DNA from 2 places in the Nonomuraea sp. NPDC050540 genome. Region 1 is predicted to be linked to the other one. Evidence: riboswitches for the same ligand, from Rfam matches in the RefSeq annotation. Region 1 holds a riboswitch; the other holds the start of a gene.
The links. A riboswitch is a leader RNA that binds a small molecule or an ion and turns the genes downstream of it on or off. The one in region 1 is predicted to bind glycine.
Positions count from the first base shown of each region.

Region 1 (7,766 bases):
GCTGTGGGTCACCGCTGACCAGACCCGAGGTCGCCGGGGACACCACTTCGACCATCTCGGTCGCGGGAATCGAGGCGTACGAGGCGGAGACCGGTGAGTTCATGCTCGCCGAGCGGGCCCTGGTGGAGCAGCTGCCTCCGGGCACCGCGCTGCTCACGGTCACCAGAGGTCCCAACGCCGGCAGCCGCTTCCGGCTCGACAAGGACCTCACCACGACCGGGCGCCACCCCGAGAGCGACATCTTCCTCGACGACATCACGGTCTCGCGCCGGCACGTGGAGTTCTACCGCCACCACGGCGGCCAGTTCTCCGTGCGCGACGTGGGCAGCCTCAACGGCACCTACGTCAACCGCGAGCGCATCGAGGAGGTGCCGCTGCACTCCGGAGACGAGGTGCAGATCGGCAAGTTCCGGCTGGTCTTCCTGATGCGGACCGCCGTCGCGGGATGACCTCTCAGGCGGCCCGCTCGCACATGAGCATCGGGGAGGTGCTCGGCCTGCTGCACGCCGAGTTCCCCGACGTGACGATCTCCAAGATCCGTTTTCTGGAGGGGGAGGGGCTCATCGAGCCCGAGCGCAGCCCGTCCGGCTATCGCAAGTTCACGCATCTGCACGTGGAGCAGCTGCGTTTCATCCTGCGCGAGCAGCGTGATCACTATCTCCCGCTGCGCGTGATCAAGGACAAGATGGCCGAGTCGTTCGGGCGGCCGCACGCCGTACAGGAGACCCCGGAGGTGCGGCTCAGCCGCGCCGAGCTCCTGGAGGCGGCGGGGCTGAGCGAGGAGACGCTCACCGAGCTGGAGGACTACGGCCTGCTGGCCCCCGTCGCGCGCCGCTACGACGAGGACGCGCTCCAGGTGGCGCGCAGCGTCGGCGCCCTGGCCAGGTTCGGCCTGCACGCCCGGCACCTGCGGGCGGTCAAGGCCGCGGCCGAGCGTGAGGCGGGGCTGGTGGAGCAGACCGTCGCGCCCATACTCAAACGCCGCAGACCCGGCGCGATCGGGGAGGCCGACGAGGTGGGCAGGGAGCTGTCCGCACACCTGCTCGATCTGCACGCGGCCCTGCTGCGCGCGGGCGTGCGGAGTGTCCTGGGCCGATGAAGAGGCCACCGGCGCGCCCTCAGGTGTCCGCCGGGTGTTACGTTGAATTGCATAAGAGCGGTCAGGTGTCGGATACGGAGCAGCCCGTGTTGCAGATGGAGGTAGTGGGCGTTCGCGTTGAAATGCCCACAAATCAGCCGATCGTCTTGCTCAAGGAGGCACACGGAGAGCGGTTCCTGCCGATCTGGATTGGGATGACCGAGGCGACCGCCATCGCGCTGGCCCAGGCCGAGGAGCCGCCGCCGCGACCCCTCACGCACGACCTGTTCCGCGACGTGCTCAGCGCGCTCGGCGTCGGCCTGCGCGCGGTCAACATCGTCGCGCTGCGTGACGGCATCTTCTTCGCCGATCTGGTCTTCTCCAACGGCGTCGAAGTGAGCGCCAGGCCGTCCGACTCCATCGCGCTCGCCCTGCGCACCGGTGCCCGGATCTTCGCCAGCGAGGAGGTCGTGCAGGAAGCCGGTGTGATCATCCCTGACGACCAGGAGGACGAGGTGGAGAAGTTCAGGGAGTTCCTTGACACGATCACGCCCGAGGACTTCGGCAGGGCGGGGTAGGTATTTCAGTGCATTTACGCTTCACGACGCGCCGAGCCGGATCGTTGACTGCGCTTGGTCACGGTCCTACGGTGCAAGTGAAACCCGTGGTCGCGCGTTGCGAACCCCCAGATCAGGCCGCGGGATGAGAGAAAGCCGGAGGTCCGCGTGGCGGTCAGCAGCGGCGAGGGAAAGACGGCCGGCCAGGAAGATCCGGTGCGGCGCGAGAGCGCGCGGCAGCGTGCCGGAGAGCAGGGCCTGCTCTTCGACGACGCCCCCGCGACACTTCCGGGTGACATCGGCTACCGGGGCCCGACGGCCTGCTCGGCGGCCGGCATCACCTACAGGCAGCTGGACTACTGGGCCAGAACCGGCCTGGTCGAGCCCACGATAAGGGCCGCCCAGGGCTCCGGCTCGCAGCGCCTGTACAGCTTCCGCGACATCCTGGTGCTCAAGGTCGTCAAGCGGCTGCTGGACACCGGAGTCTCGCTCCAGCAGATCCGCACCGCCGTCCAGCATCTGCGTGATCGAGGCGTGGCCGACCTCGCGCAGATCACGCTCATGAGCGACGGCGTCAGCGTCTACGAGTGCACCTCGGCCGACGAGGTCATCGACCTGTTGCAGGGCGGTCAGGGCGTGTTCGGGATCGCGCTGGGCAAAGTCTGGCGGGAAGTCGAGGGGTCGCTCGCGGAGCTGCCGGGGGAACGAGCCGCGGCCGGTGACGACCCGGCCGACCACCCCGCGGACGAGCTGGCGCAGCGGCGGCGCGCGCGCAAGATCGGATAGCCGAGCGTGCCGGAACGCCTGACGCGGCCCGGCGTAGTAATCTAGGACCCGAAGGCTGACGACCCCGTGCGGGAGAGTCCCCGACCCTGAGTCGGGGCGCCGAAGGAGCAACCCTCCCCGGAATCTCTCAGGCAACCGGTACCGCTCGGGTGAGGCAACTCTGGAAAGCAGGCACGCCAGCCAGGCGCGCCTCACCGACGGTGCAAGCCCCGCCCGCGGGGTGAAGCTCTCAGGTCCCATGACAGAGGGGGAGACCCGGCCACCGCGCCCCGGCGCCGGTCTCCATCGCCTCGGGAGGGCACCCTCATGACCGACCTGACAGCACCTCCGTTCTCCACCCGCCACATCGGGCCCTCGGCCGACGAGCAGCAGCGGATGCTGGAGGCCGTCGGCTTCGAGTCGGTCTCCGACCTGGTGGCGGTGGCGGTACCCGAGGCCATCAGGGCCAAGGACCAGCTGAAGCTGCCCCCGGCGGCCGGCGAGAGCGAGGTCATCGCCGAGCTGCGCGAGCTGGCCGGCCGCAACCGCGTGCTCACCTCGATGATCGGCCTGGGCTACCACGACACGATCACGCCCGCGGTGATCCGCCGCAACCTGCTGGAGAACCCCGGCTGGTACACCGCGTACACGCCCTACCAGCCCGAGATCTCGCAGGGCCGCCTCGAGGCGCTGCTCAACTTCCAGACGGTCGTCTCCGACCTCACCGGCCTCGACGTGGCCGGCGCCTCCCTCCTGGACGAGGGCACGGCCGCCGCCGAGGCGATGACCCTGGCCCGCCGGGCCGGCAAGTCCAAGAGCCACGTCTTCGTCGTCGACGCCGACGCCCTCCCGCAGACCAAGGCCGTGCTGGCCACCCGCGCCGAGCCGCTGGGCATCGAGCTCGTCTCCTCCGACCTCGACGGCGAGCTGCCCGAGTGTTTCGGCGTGCTGGTGCAGTACCCGGGCGCCTCCGGCCGTGTGCGCGACTTCCGCGCGCTGGCCGAGCGCGCGCACGGCGCCGGCGCCCTCGTGGTCGCCGCCGCCGACCTGCTCGCCCTCACGCTCATCGCCGCGCCCGGCGCGCTCGGCGCCGACATCGCGATCGGCTCCTCCCAGCGCTTCGGCGTGCCCTTCGGGTTCGGCGGGCCGCACGCCGCGTACATGTCCGTGCGCGAGGGGTTGCAGCGGCAGATGCCCGGCCGCCTGGTCGGAGTCTCCGTGGACGCCGACGGCGCGCCCGCCTACCGCCTGGCCCTGCAGACCCGCGAGCAGCACATCCGCCGTGAGAAGGCCACCTCCAACATCTGCACCGCCCAGGTGCTGCTGGCCGTCATCGCCGGCATGTACGCGGTCTACCACGGGCCCGAGGGCCTGCGGCGGATCGCCCGCCGTACCCACGCGCACGCCGTGACGCTCGCCGAGGTGCTGCGCGCGGGCCGCGTGGAGGTCGTGCACGGCGAGTTCTTCGACACCGTGACCGCCCGCGTGCCCGGCAGGGCCGCCCGGGTCGTCGCCGAGGCCGCCGCCCGCGGCGTCAACCTCTGGCAGGTCGACGCCGACCACGTCTCGGTCTCCTGCGACGAGAAGACCGAGCTCGCCCACCTGGAGCAGGTCGCCGCCGCCTTCGGCGTCTCCGCCGGGCTCAGCGACCTGGCCGGTGACGACGCGCTGCCCGCCTCGCTCGCCCGCGAGGACGACTACCTGTCCCACCCGGTCTTCCACAGCCACCGCTCCGAGACCGCCATGCTGCGCTACCTGCGCAAGCTGCAGGACAAGGACATCGCCCTCGACCGTTCGATGATCCCGCTGGGCTCGTGCACGATGAAGCTCAACGCGACCACCGAGATGGAGCCGATCACCTGGCCCGAGTTCGCGGCCGTGCACCCCTACGCCCCGGCCGAGCAGACCGAGGGCTACCTGGAGCTGATCGGCACGCTGGAGTCCTGGCTGGCCGAGGTGACCGGCTACGACGCCGTCTCCATCCAGCCCAACGCCGGCTCCCAGGGCGAGTTCGCCGGGCTGCTGGCCATCCGCGCCTACCACCAGGCGGGCGGCGACACGGGCCGCGAGGTCTGCCTCATCCCGTCCTCCGCCCACGGCACCAACGCCGCCAGCGCCGTCATGGCCGGCATGCGCGTCGTCGTGGTCGCCTGCGACGACGAGGGCAACATCGACCTCGCCGACCTCGACGCCAAGATCGCCAAGCACCGCGACACGCTGGCCGCGATCATGGTCACCTACCCGTCCACGCACGGCGTGTACGAGGAGACGATCACCGAGATCTGCGCCAAGGTCCACGAGGCCGGCGGCCAGGTCTACGTCGACGGCGCCAACCTCAACGCCCTCGTCGGCCTGGCCAAGCCGGGCGAGTTCGGCGCCGACGTCTCCCACCTCAACCTGCACAAGACCTTCTGCATCCCGCACGGCGGCGGCGGTCCCGGCGTCGGCCCGGTCGCGGTCCGCGCGCACCTGGCCGCCTACCTGCCCGGTCACGCGCTGCGTCCCGGCTCGCCGGTCGGCGCGGTCTCGGCCGCCCCGTACGGCTCCGCCGGCATCCTGCCCATCTCCTGGGCCTACATCAGGATGATGGGCGGCGAGGGCCTCAAGGCCGCCACCGAGCAGGCCATCCTGTCGGCCAACTACCTGGCCCGCCGCCTGGCCCCGCACTACCCGGTCCTCTACACCGGCCGCGGCGGCCTGGTCGCCCACGAGTGCATCATCGACCTGCGCCAGATCACCAAGGAGACCGGCGTCACCGTCGACGACGTGGCCAAGCGCCTCATCGACTACGGCTTCCACGCGCCCACAATGTCCTTCCCGGTGGCGGGCACGCTGATGATCGAGCCGACCGAGAGTGAGGACCTGGCCGAGCTCGACCGCTTCGCCGACGCCATGGTCGCCATCCGCGGCGAGATCGCCAAGGTGGCCTCGGGCGCCTACGACAAGGACGACAACCCGCTGCGCAACGCCCCGCACACCGCCGAGGCGGCCACCTCCGACACCTGGGCGCACCCCTACACCCGCGCCGAGGCCGCCTACCCGCTCAGCTCGCTGCGCGACGGCAAGTACTGGGTGCCGGTGCGCCGTATCGACCAGGCCTACGGTGACCGCAACCTGGTCTGCGCCTGCCCGCCGCTGGAGGCGTACGAGGACTGAGGTTGACGAAGGCCCCGGGAAGCGCTTTGTGCCTTCCCGGGGCCTTCGACGGTCCGGGCCCGGGAGCCGACGGTAAAGGCTGCCGGGGCAGCGGCATGTCCTCATGACTTTCCTCTTGATCCACGCTCTCATGTGCTTGCTCAGGCCCCGACGGGGCCCGTTTCCAAGCCGTGGAGAAGTGAATGATCCTTCGGGGAAGATCGGTGAAGGCCGCCCTGGCTCTGGCGCTGGCGGTCGGCGCGCAACTCGTCGCCACCCCGCCGTCGAGCGCCGCCTCCGACCCGCGGCAGGAGCTCAGAATCACCCGTTTTCTCGGTGAGCAGCGCCTTCCGCACAAGATGGAGTTCGAGGGCACGGTGGTCGGCGGTCTGTCCGGCATCGACCGCGACCCGCGGACCGGCACCTGGTACTTCATCTCCGACGACCGCTGGCGCTACAACCCCGCCCGCTTCTACACCGGCGCCCTCGACATCGACCGGCGCACCGGCGCGTTCACCGGGGTGCGGCTGACCGGCGCCACCACGCTCCTGCGCCCCGACGGGACCCCCTATCCCGGGTACGGCAAGCCCGGGGACGCCGACCCGGAGACGATCCGCTTCGACCGGTGGAGCCGCAACCTGCTCTGGGGCCACGAGGGCGACCGGCCGGACGCGCACAACCCCGCCATCCCGCTGTCCGGCCTGTTCGTCCGCTGGGCCGGGCGCGACGGGCGTCATCTGGGCGAGCTTCCGCTGCCGGGCAACCTGAAGGTCACCGGCACGACCAGCGGCCCGCGGCGCAACTTCGGGTTCGAGGGGCTGACGTTCGCGCCGACCACGATCGCCGCCATCGTGGAGGGCCCCCGCTATGAGGACGGCGAGCCGCCCACCGTAGAGTCCGGCGCCCCGGCCCGGATCACGGTGTGGGGCCGCGACGGCCGGCTGCGCGGGCAGTACGCCTACCCGATCGACCGTCTGCCCGCCGCCCCGATCCCGCCGGACGGCGTCACCGACAGCGGCGTGTCGGAGATCCTCGCCCTCGACGACCACCGCTACCTCGCGCTGGAGCGCTCCTGGATCGAGGGCGTGGACTACAAGGTCAAGCTCTACGAGATCGACCTGCGCCGGGCCACCGACGTCCAGGCCCGTGACAGCCTGGCGACCGGGCGCCCCTACCGGCCCGTCTCCAAGCGGCTCGTCATGGACCTGGAGAACGTCAGGTCGCCGGTCCAGAACCTGGAGAGCCTGGCGTGGGGGCCGCGCCTGGCCACCGGCGAGTGCACGCTGGTGATCGGCAGCGACGACAACTTCGACCAGCGTGAGGTCACCCAGTTCCTGGCGTTCGGCGCCCGGGGCTGCTGACGTCCGATGCCGGCCGGGACGGTCGTGGTGTATGTCACGGGCCGCCCTGGACGTTCGTCACGGCGGCAGGCAACAAGAGCGTGTCCATCAGGGATAGATGAGGACAGGCCGAGTTGCGAGACGTGATCGCTCCGAGTCGTTAGGCTCGGGGCGATCAACGTTCAGAAGGAGCCTCCTTGACACCCCCAGACGTCGACGCGTCCCCGCTGGAACACGCCAGGAGGCTGGCCGAGGGCGGTGATCTCGATGCGGCGGCGGCCATCCTGTCCGAGCTGGCCGCCGACCCGGCGGGGCCCGACCGGGCGCAGGCCGCGGTGGGGCTGGCGGTGGTGCTGGAGCAACGGGGCGACGCCGAGGGCGCGCGGGCGGCCGCGCGGGTGGCGCTGTCGACCGGCCATCCCGAGTACGGCGCGCAGGCCGCCTGCCACCTGGCCCAGGGCTTCGAGCGCGAGAACCGGCCGGAGCAGGCCAGAGGCGCCTGGCAGGCGGTGCTCGGCATGGGCGCCCCCGAGTACGTGGCGCTGGCGCGGCTGGGGCTGGCCAGGCTGGCCGTACAGCGGGACGACCTGGAGGCGGCGGAGGAGGAGCTGCGCGCGGCGATCGGCGCCGGAGACCCGCACCTCGGCGCGCGGGCCGCCCAGCAGCTCGGTGACCTGCTGCTGCTTCAGGGCGAGCCGGGTGAGGCCGCGGACGTGCTCATGGCCGCCCTGCACGACGCCCCGGCCGCGGAGGTGGCCAGGCTGCGGGTGCAGCTGGGGATCGCCCACCTGGAGCTGGCCTGCGCGGAGTTCGCGGGCGCGGTGGAGGACGGCGACGAGCCGGGCACCAGCGCGCTGGCCATCGAACTGCTGGCGCGCACGCTGCCGCTGC
Region 1 is NZ_JBITHA010000017.1:222,789-230,554, forward strand. It holds gene ACIBI5_RS42425 (FHA domain-containing protein) at 1-449, shown strand, start outside; gene ACIBI5_RS42430 (MerR family transcriptional regulator) at 446-1,099, shown strand; gene ACIBI5_RS42435 (bifunctional nuclease family protein) at 1,186-1,656, shown strand; gene ACIBI5_RS42440 (MerR family transcriptional regulator) at 1,804-2,421, shown strand; glycine riboswitch at 2,481-2,575, shown strand; gene gcvP (aminomethyl-transferring glycine dehydrogenase) at 2,728-5,556, shown strand; gene ACIBI5_RS42450 (esterase-like activity of phytase family protein) at 5,739-6,896, shown strand; gene ACIBI5_RS42455 (tetratricopeptide repeat protein) at 7,073-7,766, shown strand, end outside.

Region 2 (7,766 bases), on a different contig from region 1:
GCGTGACGGTGAGCTTCAGCCCGGCCACCATCTCGGCTGGCCAGACCTCCGCGGTGTCGATCGCGACGACGTCCTCGGTCGCCGCCGGCACCTATCCGATCACGCTCAACGGCGACGGCACCAGCACGGACCGCTCGGCCACGTTCACCCTGACCGTGGGCAGCACCGGCAACGAATGGGCGCCGTACACCTCCTACACGGCCGGCACGACCGTGAGCTACCAGGGCACCAACTACCGGTGCCTGCAGAGCCACACGAGCCTGCCCGGCTGGGAGCCGCCCGGCACACCCGCGCTCTGGCAGCGCCTCTAGAGGAGCATGTACGGCCGGCGTCCCGCCAGGCGCCGGTCGTACAGACGTGGCCGGGAACCGCTGGGGTGTGCCAGGTTCCCGGCCACACCCCGTGGCCGGCCGTTCATCCGGGGGGACGGCCGGCCGCGCTATGCGTTGCATCACACGCCCCGCAAAGTCCCGAAATATCCCGTTAAACACGGGGCAAGCAACACGCAGGGCCCCTGAACCTCTCGGCAAACACTGATCACCTCGCACACCAAGCTCGGCCCGATCCGGACATATCCCCCATAGGCTCGCCACCGTTGTCCGGATCCGATCCCCCTCAGGAGGGAGCCCGAGCTTTTGTCCAGCGACCTGGTGATCATCGCCGCGCTCGTCGCCGTCTCGATCGTGCTGGCCCGATTTCTCAGCACGAGGTGGAGGCTGCCACCCCTGCCGTTCCTGGTCCTGCTCGGCATGCTCGTGGGAATCCTGCCCTGGGTGCCGGTCGTGTCGATGGACCCGTACGTCGTGCTGACCGTCCTCATCCCGCCCCTGCTCTACCACCACGCCACCACGCGCAGCGCGCCCCGCGAGTCACGTGACGCCTGGCGGCCGATCATGCTCCTCGGCGTCGGGCTCACCCTCGCCACCGCCGGCGCCGTCACCCTCGTGGCCCATCTTCTGCTCCCCGGCCTGCCGTGGGGCGCCGCGCTGACCGTCGGCGCCGCCTTCGCGCCCACCCAGGCACTCGTCCTCGACCGGCTCGGCGCGCCGGAGCGCGTGCTCACCGTGCTGCGAGGCGAGAGCCTGATCAACGAGGGCGTCGCGGTCGTGCTGCTCGCCATCGGGCTTGAGCAGCTCAAACGCCCCGAGACCGTCTCCGTGGCCGCGCTGCAACTGGCCGCGGCGATCGCCGGCGGCGCGCTCGCGGGCCTCGCGCTCGGCTGGGTCGTCGTGCAGTTGCGCCGCCGGCTGGCCGACTCGGGGACGCTGATCGTGCTCTCGCTGGCCACGCCGTTCGTCGCCGAGATCAGCGCGAGCAAGCTCGGGCTGTCCGGCCCGCTCGCCGTCACCGCCGCCGGCTTCTACGTCGGGGCGCGCGGCCGCCTCTTCCACACCCCCGCGCGGGCCACCGAGCGGATCACCTGGCAGGTGCTGACGTTCCTGCTCGGCGGGACGCTCGCGGTCCTGCTCGGCCTCCAACTGCGCGATCTGGGCGGCTCACACTCCGGGCTGCCGATCACGACGGTCCTGCTGGTCACCGCGGCACTGCTGGGCGCGACTTCGCTGGTACGGCTGGCGTTCGCGCTGGCCGTCGACCGGCGCAGCGTCCGGGCCCTCACGCTGGGCGGCACCCGCGGGGCCTCGACGCTGGCCATCGCGCTGGCCATGCCCGCGCTGCCCGCCCAGGACGCGTTGATCTTCGCCGCCGCCTCGGTGGTGCTGGTCAGCGGGTTCGCCCTGCTCACGTGCCGCGCCGCCGTACCGGAGAGTGGGGGTGTCGCGGCGCCCGAGGAGGAGGCGCGGGCGCGGCAGGCGGCGGCCGCGGCGGCGATGCGCAGGCTCGACCAGATCTCCCACCGTCTCGACACCGGCACGCTGTGGGCGCAGCGGCAGTTGCTCGCGGTCGAGGCGAACGCCGGCGCCCCCCACGAGCTGCGCGACGAGCTCGCCAGGGCGCAGCGCGAGACGCTCGGCCAGATGTACACCGAAGGCCGCATCGGCGCCACAACCCTGCACAAGCTCACGGAAGAGATCGATTGGCGCGATCCACACGCGACAACACCCCCGTGACGGCACTAGGCTGGTTGGAGACACCGGTGAACCCGTGCGGGAGAGCGTTCTGACAATCCGGTCAGAGCCCCTGAAGGAGCAAGCCCTCCCCGCGAACCTCTCAAGGCAAAGGACCGCTCGGGCGAGGTGCCTCTGGAAAGCAGGCCTCCGGGCCTCGCCGAAGGTGAAAGTCCGGCAAAACCCGGGCGAAGCTCTCAGGCATCGATGACAGAGGGGGAGGATGCTGGCATCCGACCCTGCCCTGAGGTGCGAAGACCAATGTCCCGACCGACACCGCTGCGAGACGTTCACGAGAGTCTCGGCGCGACGCTGACCGACTTCGCCGGCTGGCTGATGCCGCTGCGCTACGGCAGCGAGTCCGCCGAGCACAACGCCGTGCGCACCGCCGCCGGACTGTTCGACCTCTCGCACATGGGCGAGATCTTCCTGACCGGTCCCCAGGCGGGCGAGGCACTCGACTACGCGCTCGTCGGCCACCTCTCGGCGCTGGCGCCCGGACGGGCCCGCTACACGATGATCGTCGGGGAGGACGGCGGGGTCCTGGACGACCTGATCGTCTACCGGCTCGCCGACGAACAGTTCATGGTCGTGGCCAACGCCTCCAACTACCTCCTCGTGGCCCGCGAGCTGACCGCGCGCGCCGCCGAGTTCGACGCCGTCGTGGACGACCAGTCCGAGCAGTGGGCGCTCGTCGCCGTGCAGGGTCCGCGCGCCCAGGAGATCCTCTCCTCGCTCACCGACGCCGACCTGCCGGGACTCAAGTACTACGCCGGCCTGCCCGGCGTCGTCGCCGGCGCCCAGGCGCTCATCGCCCGCACCGGCTACACCGGCGAGGACGGCTTCGAGCTGTTCATCGCCAACGAGGACGCGGTGCCGTTGTGGCAGGCGCTGGTCAAGGCGGGCGAGCCGTACGGGCTGATTCCGGCGGGACTGTCCTCGCGCGACACGCTGCGCCTCGAAGCCGGCATGCCGCTCTACGGCAACGAGCTGTCCACCGCGCTCACCCCGTTCGACGCGGGCCTGGGCCGAGTGGTGAAATTCGACAAGCCCGGCGACTTCGTCGGCAGGGCGGCGCTGGAGGCGGTCAAGGACGACCCGCCGCGGCGGCGCCTCGTCGGACTGGTCGCGCACGGGCGCCGGGTCCCCCGCCACGGGTACCCGGTGACCAAGGACGGCGCCGTGGTCGGCGAGGTCACCAGCGGGGCCCCTTCCCAGACCCTGGGTAAGCCCATCGCGATGGCCTACGTGGACACTGGTGTCACCGAAGGCGTGGCCGTGGACATCCGGGGCAGCCAGGAGGGCATGGACCTCGTCGCATTGCCCTTCTACAAGCGCAGCGCCCGTTCGTGAATACAAGCGCAGTAACCAGCAGGAGGACGTAAGTGAGCAGCATCCCTGACGAGCTGAGCTACACCAAGGAGCACGAATGGGTGGCCGGTCTCGACGACGGCCGGACCGTGACCGTCGGCATCACGGCCTTCGCGGCCGAGGCCCTGGGTGACGTCGTCTTCGTGCAGCTTCCCGAGGCGGGCTCGAACGTCGAGGCCGGCGACTCCATCGGCGAGGTCGAGTCGACCAAGTCGGTGAGCGAGATCTACGCTCCGGTCGGCGGCGAGGTCACCGAGGTGAACCAGGCCGTCGTGGACGACCCGTCGCTGGTCAACAACGACCCTTACGGCGACGGCTGGATGTTCCGGGTGCGTCTCGAAGGCGACCCGGAGGACCTCCTCTCGGCTGAGGAGTACGGAGCACTCACCTCCGGCGACTCCTGACCAATCGCCGGGGCCCGGCATGGGCCCCGGCACCGCCCTCCCCCCTGTTGCGGAAGGACGCATCAATGGCGATCAGCGTCTTCGACCTTTTCAAGATCGGAATCGGCCCGTCGAGCTCACACACCGGCGGCCCGATGGCAGCCGCGCACAAGTTCGCGCGCGGCCTGCACGAAGACGGCCTCGTCGAGCGGACCGCGCGGGTCGAGGCCATCCTCTACGGCTCCCTCGGCCTGACCGGCAAAGGCCACGGCAGTGACAAGGCCGTGCTCCTCGGCCTGTCCGGCGAGAAGCCCGAACTCGTCGACGTCGACACCGTCGACGAACGCCTCGCCGCCATGCGCGCCGCCGGAACCGTCCGCCTGTACGGCGAGCGCGACATCCCGTTCGTCGTCGGCGAGGACCTGGTCTTCGAACGCAAGATCAGTCTGCCCGAGCACCCCAACGGCATGCGCTTCACCGCCTTCGCCGCCGACGGGGAGAAGCTCCGCGAGAAGGTGTACTTCTCCGTGGGCGGCGGCTTCGTCGTCGACGAGAACGCCACCGGCGCCGACCGCATCAAGCCCGACGACACCGTCGTTCCGTACCCGTTCACCACCGCCGAAGAGCTCCTGAAGCACTGCCACAACACCGGTCTCTCCATCTCCGGCCTCATCCTGGAGAACGAGAAGGCCTTCGGCCGTACCGAACAGGAGATCCGCGACGGCATCCTGAACCTGTGGCGGGTCATGGCCGAGTGTGTGAGCCGCGGGATCAGCAAGGAAGGCATGCTGCCCGGCGGCCTGAAGGTCCGCCGCCGCGCCCACCAGCTCCACCGCCAGTTGTGCAGCGAGTCCCCCGAGAAGGACCCGCTCCAGACGATGGACTGGGTCTCGTTGTTCGCCCTCGCCGTCAACGAGGAGAACGCCGCCGGGGGCCGCATCGTGACCGCCCCCACCAACGGCGCGGCAGGCATCATCCCGGCCGTCCTGACGTACTACACGCGCTTCGTCCCCCAGGCCAACGACGAGGGCGTGGTCCGCTTCATGCTGACAGCGGCCGCGATCGGCGTCCTGTTCAAGGAGAACGCGTCGATCTCGGGCGCCGAGGTGGGCTGCCAGGGCGAGGTGGGCTCGGCCTGCTCCATGGCCGCGGCAGGCCTGACCGAGGTCCTGGGCGGCACTCCCGAGCAGGTGGAGAACGCGGCGGAAATCGGCATCGAGCACAACCTGGGCCTGACGTGTGACCCGATCGGCGGCCTGGTCCAGATCCCGTGCATCGAACGGAACGCGGTGGCCAGCATCAAGGCCATCACCGCCGCCCGCATCGCCCTGCGCGGCGACGGCCGCCACTTCGTCAGCCTGGACAAGGCCATCAAGACGATGCGCGACACGGGCCGGGACATGCTCGACAAGTACAAGGAGACCTCACGCGGCGGCCTGGCCGTCAACGTCATCGAATGCTAAGAGCAAGGTCCTCCCCCATGGGAGCGCTTCGCGCATTGAGGTCGGGCTGTGACAGTGGGGGCGTTGCCCCCACACCCCCGGGGTTAACCGCGCGGTCCTTCCCATGGGAGCGCTTCGCGCATCGGGGATCGGGCTGTGACAGTGGGGCTCCGCCCCACACCCCGGGCGAGGGAGAACCCTCGCGCTCCCCACGTGGCCGACGTCCTGTTGTTGCGCCGGGGTGGATTCCCAGCTCGCGATGAGTTGGCCGCAGAGTGGGGCATTGGCGCCTGACCGACGTATCGCCTGTCCAAAGCGAGCGTGGGAACAGATCGAGGCACAGCCTGAGGGCTGCGCGACCTGGCCAGCGCGGCCTACGCTCGTGACCCTGTGGAGGGCGTTCCCAACGCCTGTGAGCTGAACCACGTCAGCGACGACGTCACCACCTGGTACACGATCACCGTGTATGAAGGTGTCGAGGTGTGCGTATTCGGGTGGTCCGGCCGAGCCTCTGATCACCACCGGGAAACGCGAACCGTACGAACGGACATAGCCGTAAGACGATGCGCGGCCCGGGGAGGGACATGCTCGACAGGTACAAGGAGACCTCACGCGGCGCCTTGGCCGTCAACGCCATTGAATGGCTGATAGCAAGGTCTTCACGGTGGGCTCAGGCAGCGTCCAGTGGGGCGCAATCCCACGCCCAAGGGCGAGGGATACCCCTCGCGCCCCCACGTGACTGACATGGTGGTCGCGCCAGGGTTGAGAGGCTCGAATGCCGAGCGCCTCGCAGCCGGAGGCGCTCATGTCGCGATGTTGAGTTCAACCAGACATTGTGGTGGCGATGCGGGGTGTCAGCGCTGGCGCCGCATGGTCCAGAACAGCCAGTTGCTTTGGGCGGCACATGTGGCAACGTCCCAGCCCTGGCCGCCGAGTTCGGAAAGTACCGCGACCACCTCGTCGTAGCTGCCGGAGAACACGCGCTCGTTGCCGCCCGGCAGGTTGACCCGGATGGCGTTCGTGTCCCACAGCCACTCGACAACACCGAACTCGTACGTGAACATCGTCGCCCCACATCCCTCGGCCGCCACAGGACCCAGGAAGATAGCACGATCTTGGTGACGCGGAAGCCGTGAACGATCGGCCGCTCGCCGGTCATCGCGGGGCGTTCTCTTCCAGGCCGTCGCCTGGACCAGGCCATGAGGGGTCTGCCGGGTGGGGTGCCAGCAACCGTCTCAGCGCCGGTGATGACTGCAGGACGTGGGAGAACATCAGGTCGGCCGGGACGGTGGAGCCGGGGCCGGGCCGGTCGAGGTTTCGGTGGTGCCATGTCGTGATCTGTTCGGCGAGGCCGGGCAGTCGTGGATCCGTGGGAGGCCAGTCCAGGGCGTGGGAGATCGTCCGGTAGAGCTCCACGAATGCCGGATCGTCAAGGGCCGCGCTCTTGACGGCGACCCATTCGGGCACGGCTTGGGGGGTCTGGGCGGTGAGCATGATCCAGACGTCGCGTTCCACGCGTACCAGAGCCTCGCCGACGCCCAGGGCGCGCTCGCGGTCGAGGATGCGCACGACGTCCTCCGGGAGGAACAGCCGGTCTCCGGCGGCCAGTTCGGAGATGCGCCTGCGGTGTTCGCGGAGCTGGTCCATCCTTTCGGCGAGGGAGTCGTCGATCTCGGTGACGGCCTCGGTGAAGTGGCCGGGGCTCGCGTGGAGGAGTTCGTCGATGCGGGCGAGCGGGACGCCGGCGTCGGCCAGGGTCTTGATCCGGATCAGGTCGACGACGGCGGCGGCGCCGTACCGGCGATATCCGGAGGCGTCCCGCTCCGGCTCGGGCAGCAGGCCGAGATGGTGATAGTGGCGGACGGCGCGTACCGTCACGCCGGCGTGAACGGCGAGCTGACCGATGGTGAGCACCTCTATATCTTCGCGCCGCACATGAGGTGGTCCATCGCGGCGTTGATGAGCTTCTCGATGGGGAGGGCGTTCTCGTTGGGGGCCCACAGGGTGGTGAGCAGGACCATTCCGCGGCGGCCGTCCTCGGTGAAGCCGCTGTGGGTGGTGTGGCCGGGGGTGTTTCCCGCGTGACCCCAATAGGGGCCGCAGGGGGATTGGAGCTGGGCGATTCCCAGGCCATAGCGTGCGCCGGGGAAGACGGGGTCCCATTCGGGGGCGGGGACGGTCCGCTTCATGGCGGCGAGTTCGGCCGGGTTGAGGAGTTCGCCGCCGAGCAGTGCCTGCCAGAACCGCAGGAGGTCGGGCATCGTGGTGATGAGGTCGCCTGCCGCGCCGGCCGGGGTGAGGTTCCATTCGGTGGTTTCGACCGGCTCGGGGCTGTCGGGGAATGCGGTGTAGCCGGTCGGGTGCGGGTCCGGGAGCTTGGGGTCGCCGCCCGGTGAGAAGGTGCGGTCGAGGCCGAGGGGGCGGAGGATCCGGTCCTTCACCTCCTGTGGTCGCGGGTTCCCGGTGACCTTCTCGATGATCATCCCGGTCAGCGTGTAGTTGGT
Region 2 is NZ_JBITHA010000013.1:71,019-78,784, reverse strand. It holds gene ACIBI5_RS36095 (M28 family peptidase) at 1-311, shown strand, start outside; gene ACIBI5_RS36090 (cation:proton antiporter) at 636-2,069, shown strand; glycine riboswitch at 2,097-2,195, shown strand; gene gcvT (glycine cleavage system aminomethyltransferase GcvT) at 2,328-3,419, shown strand; gene gcvH (glycine cleavage system protein GcvH) at 3,452-3,841, shown strand; gene ACIBI5_RS36075 (L-serine ammonia-lyase) at 3,907-5,283, shown strand; gene ACIBI5_RS36070 (hypothetical protein) at 6,117-6,326, opposite strand; gene ACIBI5_RS36065 (MerR family transcriptional regulator) at 6,418-7,176, opposite strand; gene ACIBI5_RS36060 (serine hydrolase domain-containing protein) at 7,179-7,766, opposite strand, start outside.
Region 2: linked by a shared signal. The riboswitch ahead of gcvT (glycine cleavage system aminomethyltransferase GcvT) and the one ahead of gcvP (aminomethyl-transferring glycine dehydrogenase) in region 1 are both predicted to bind glycine.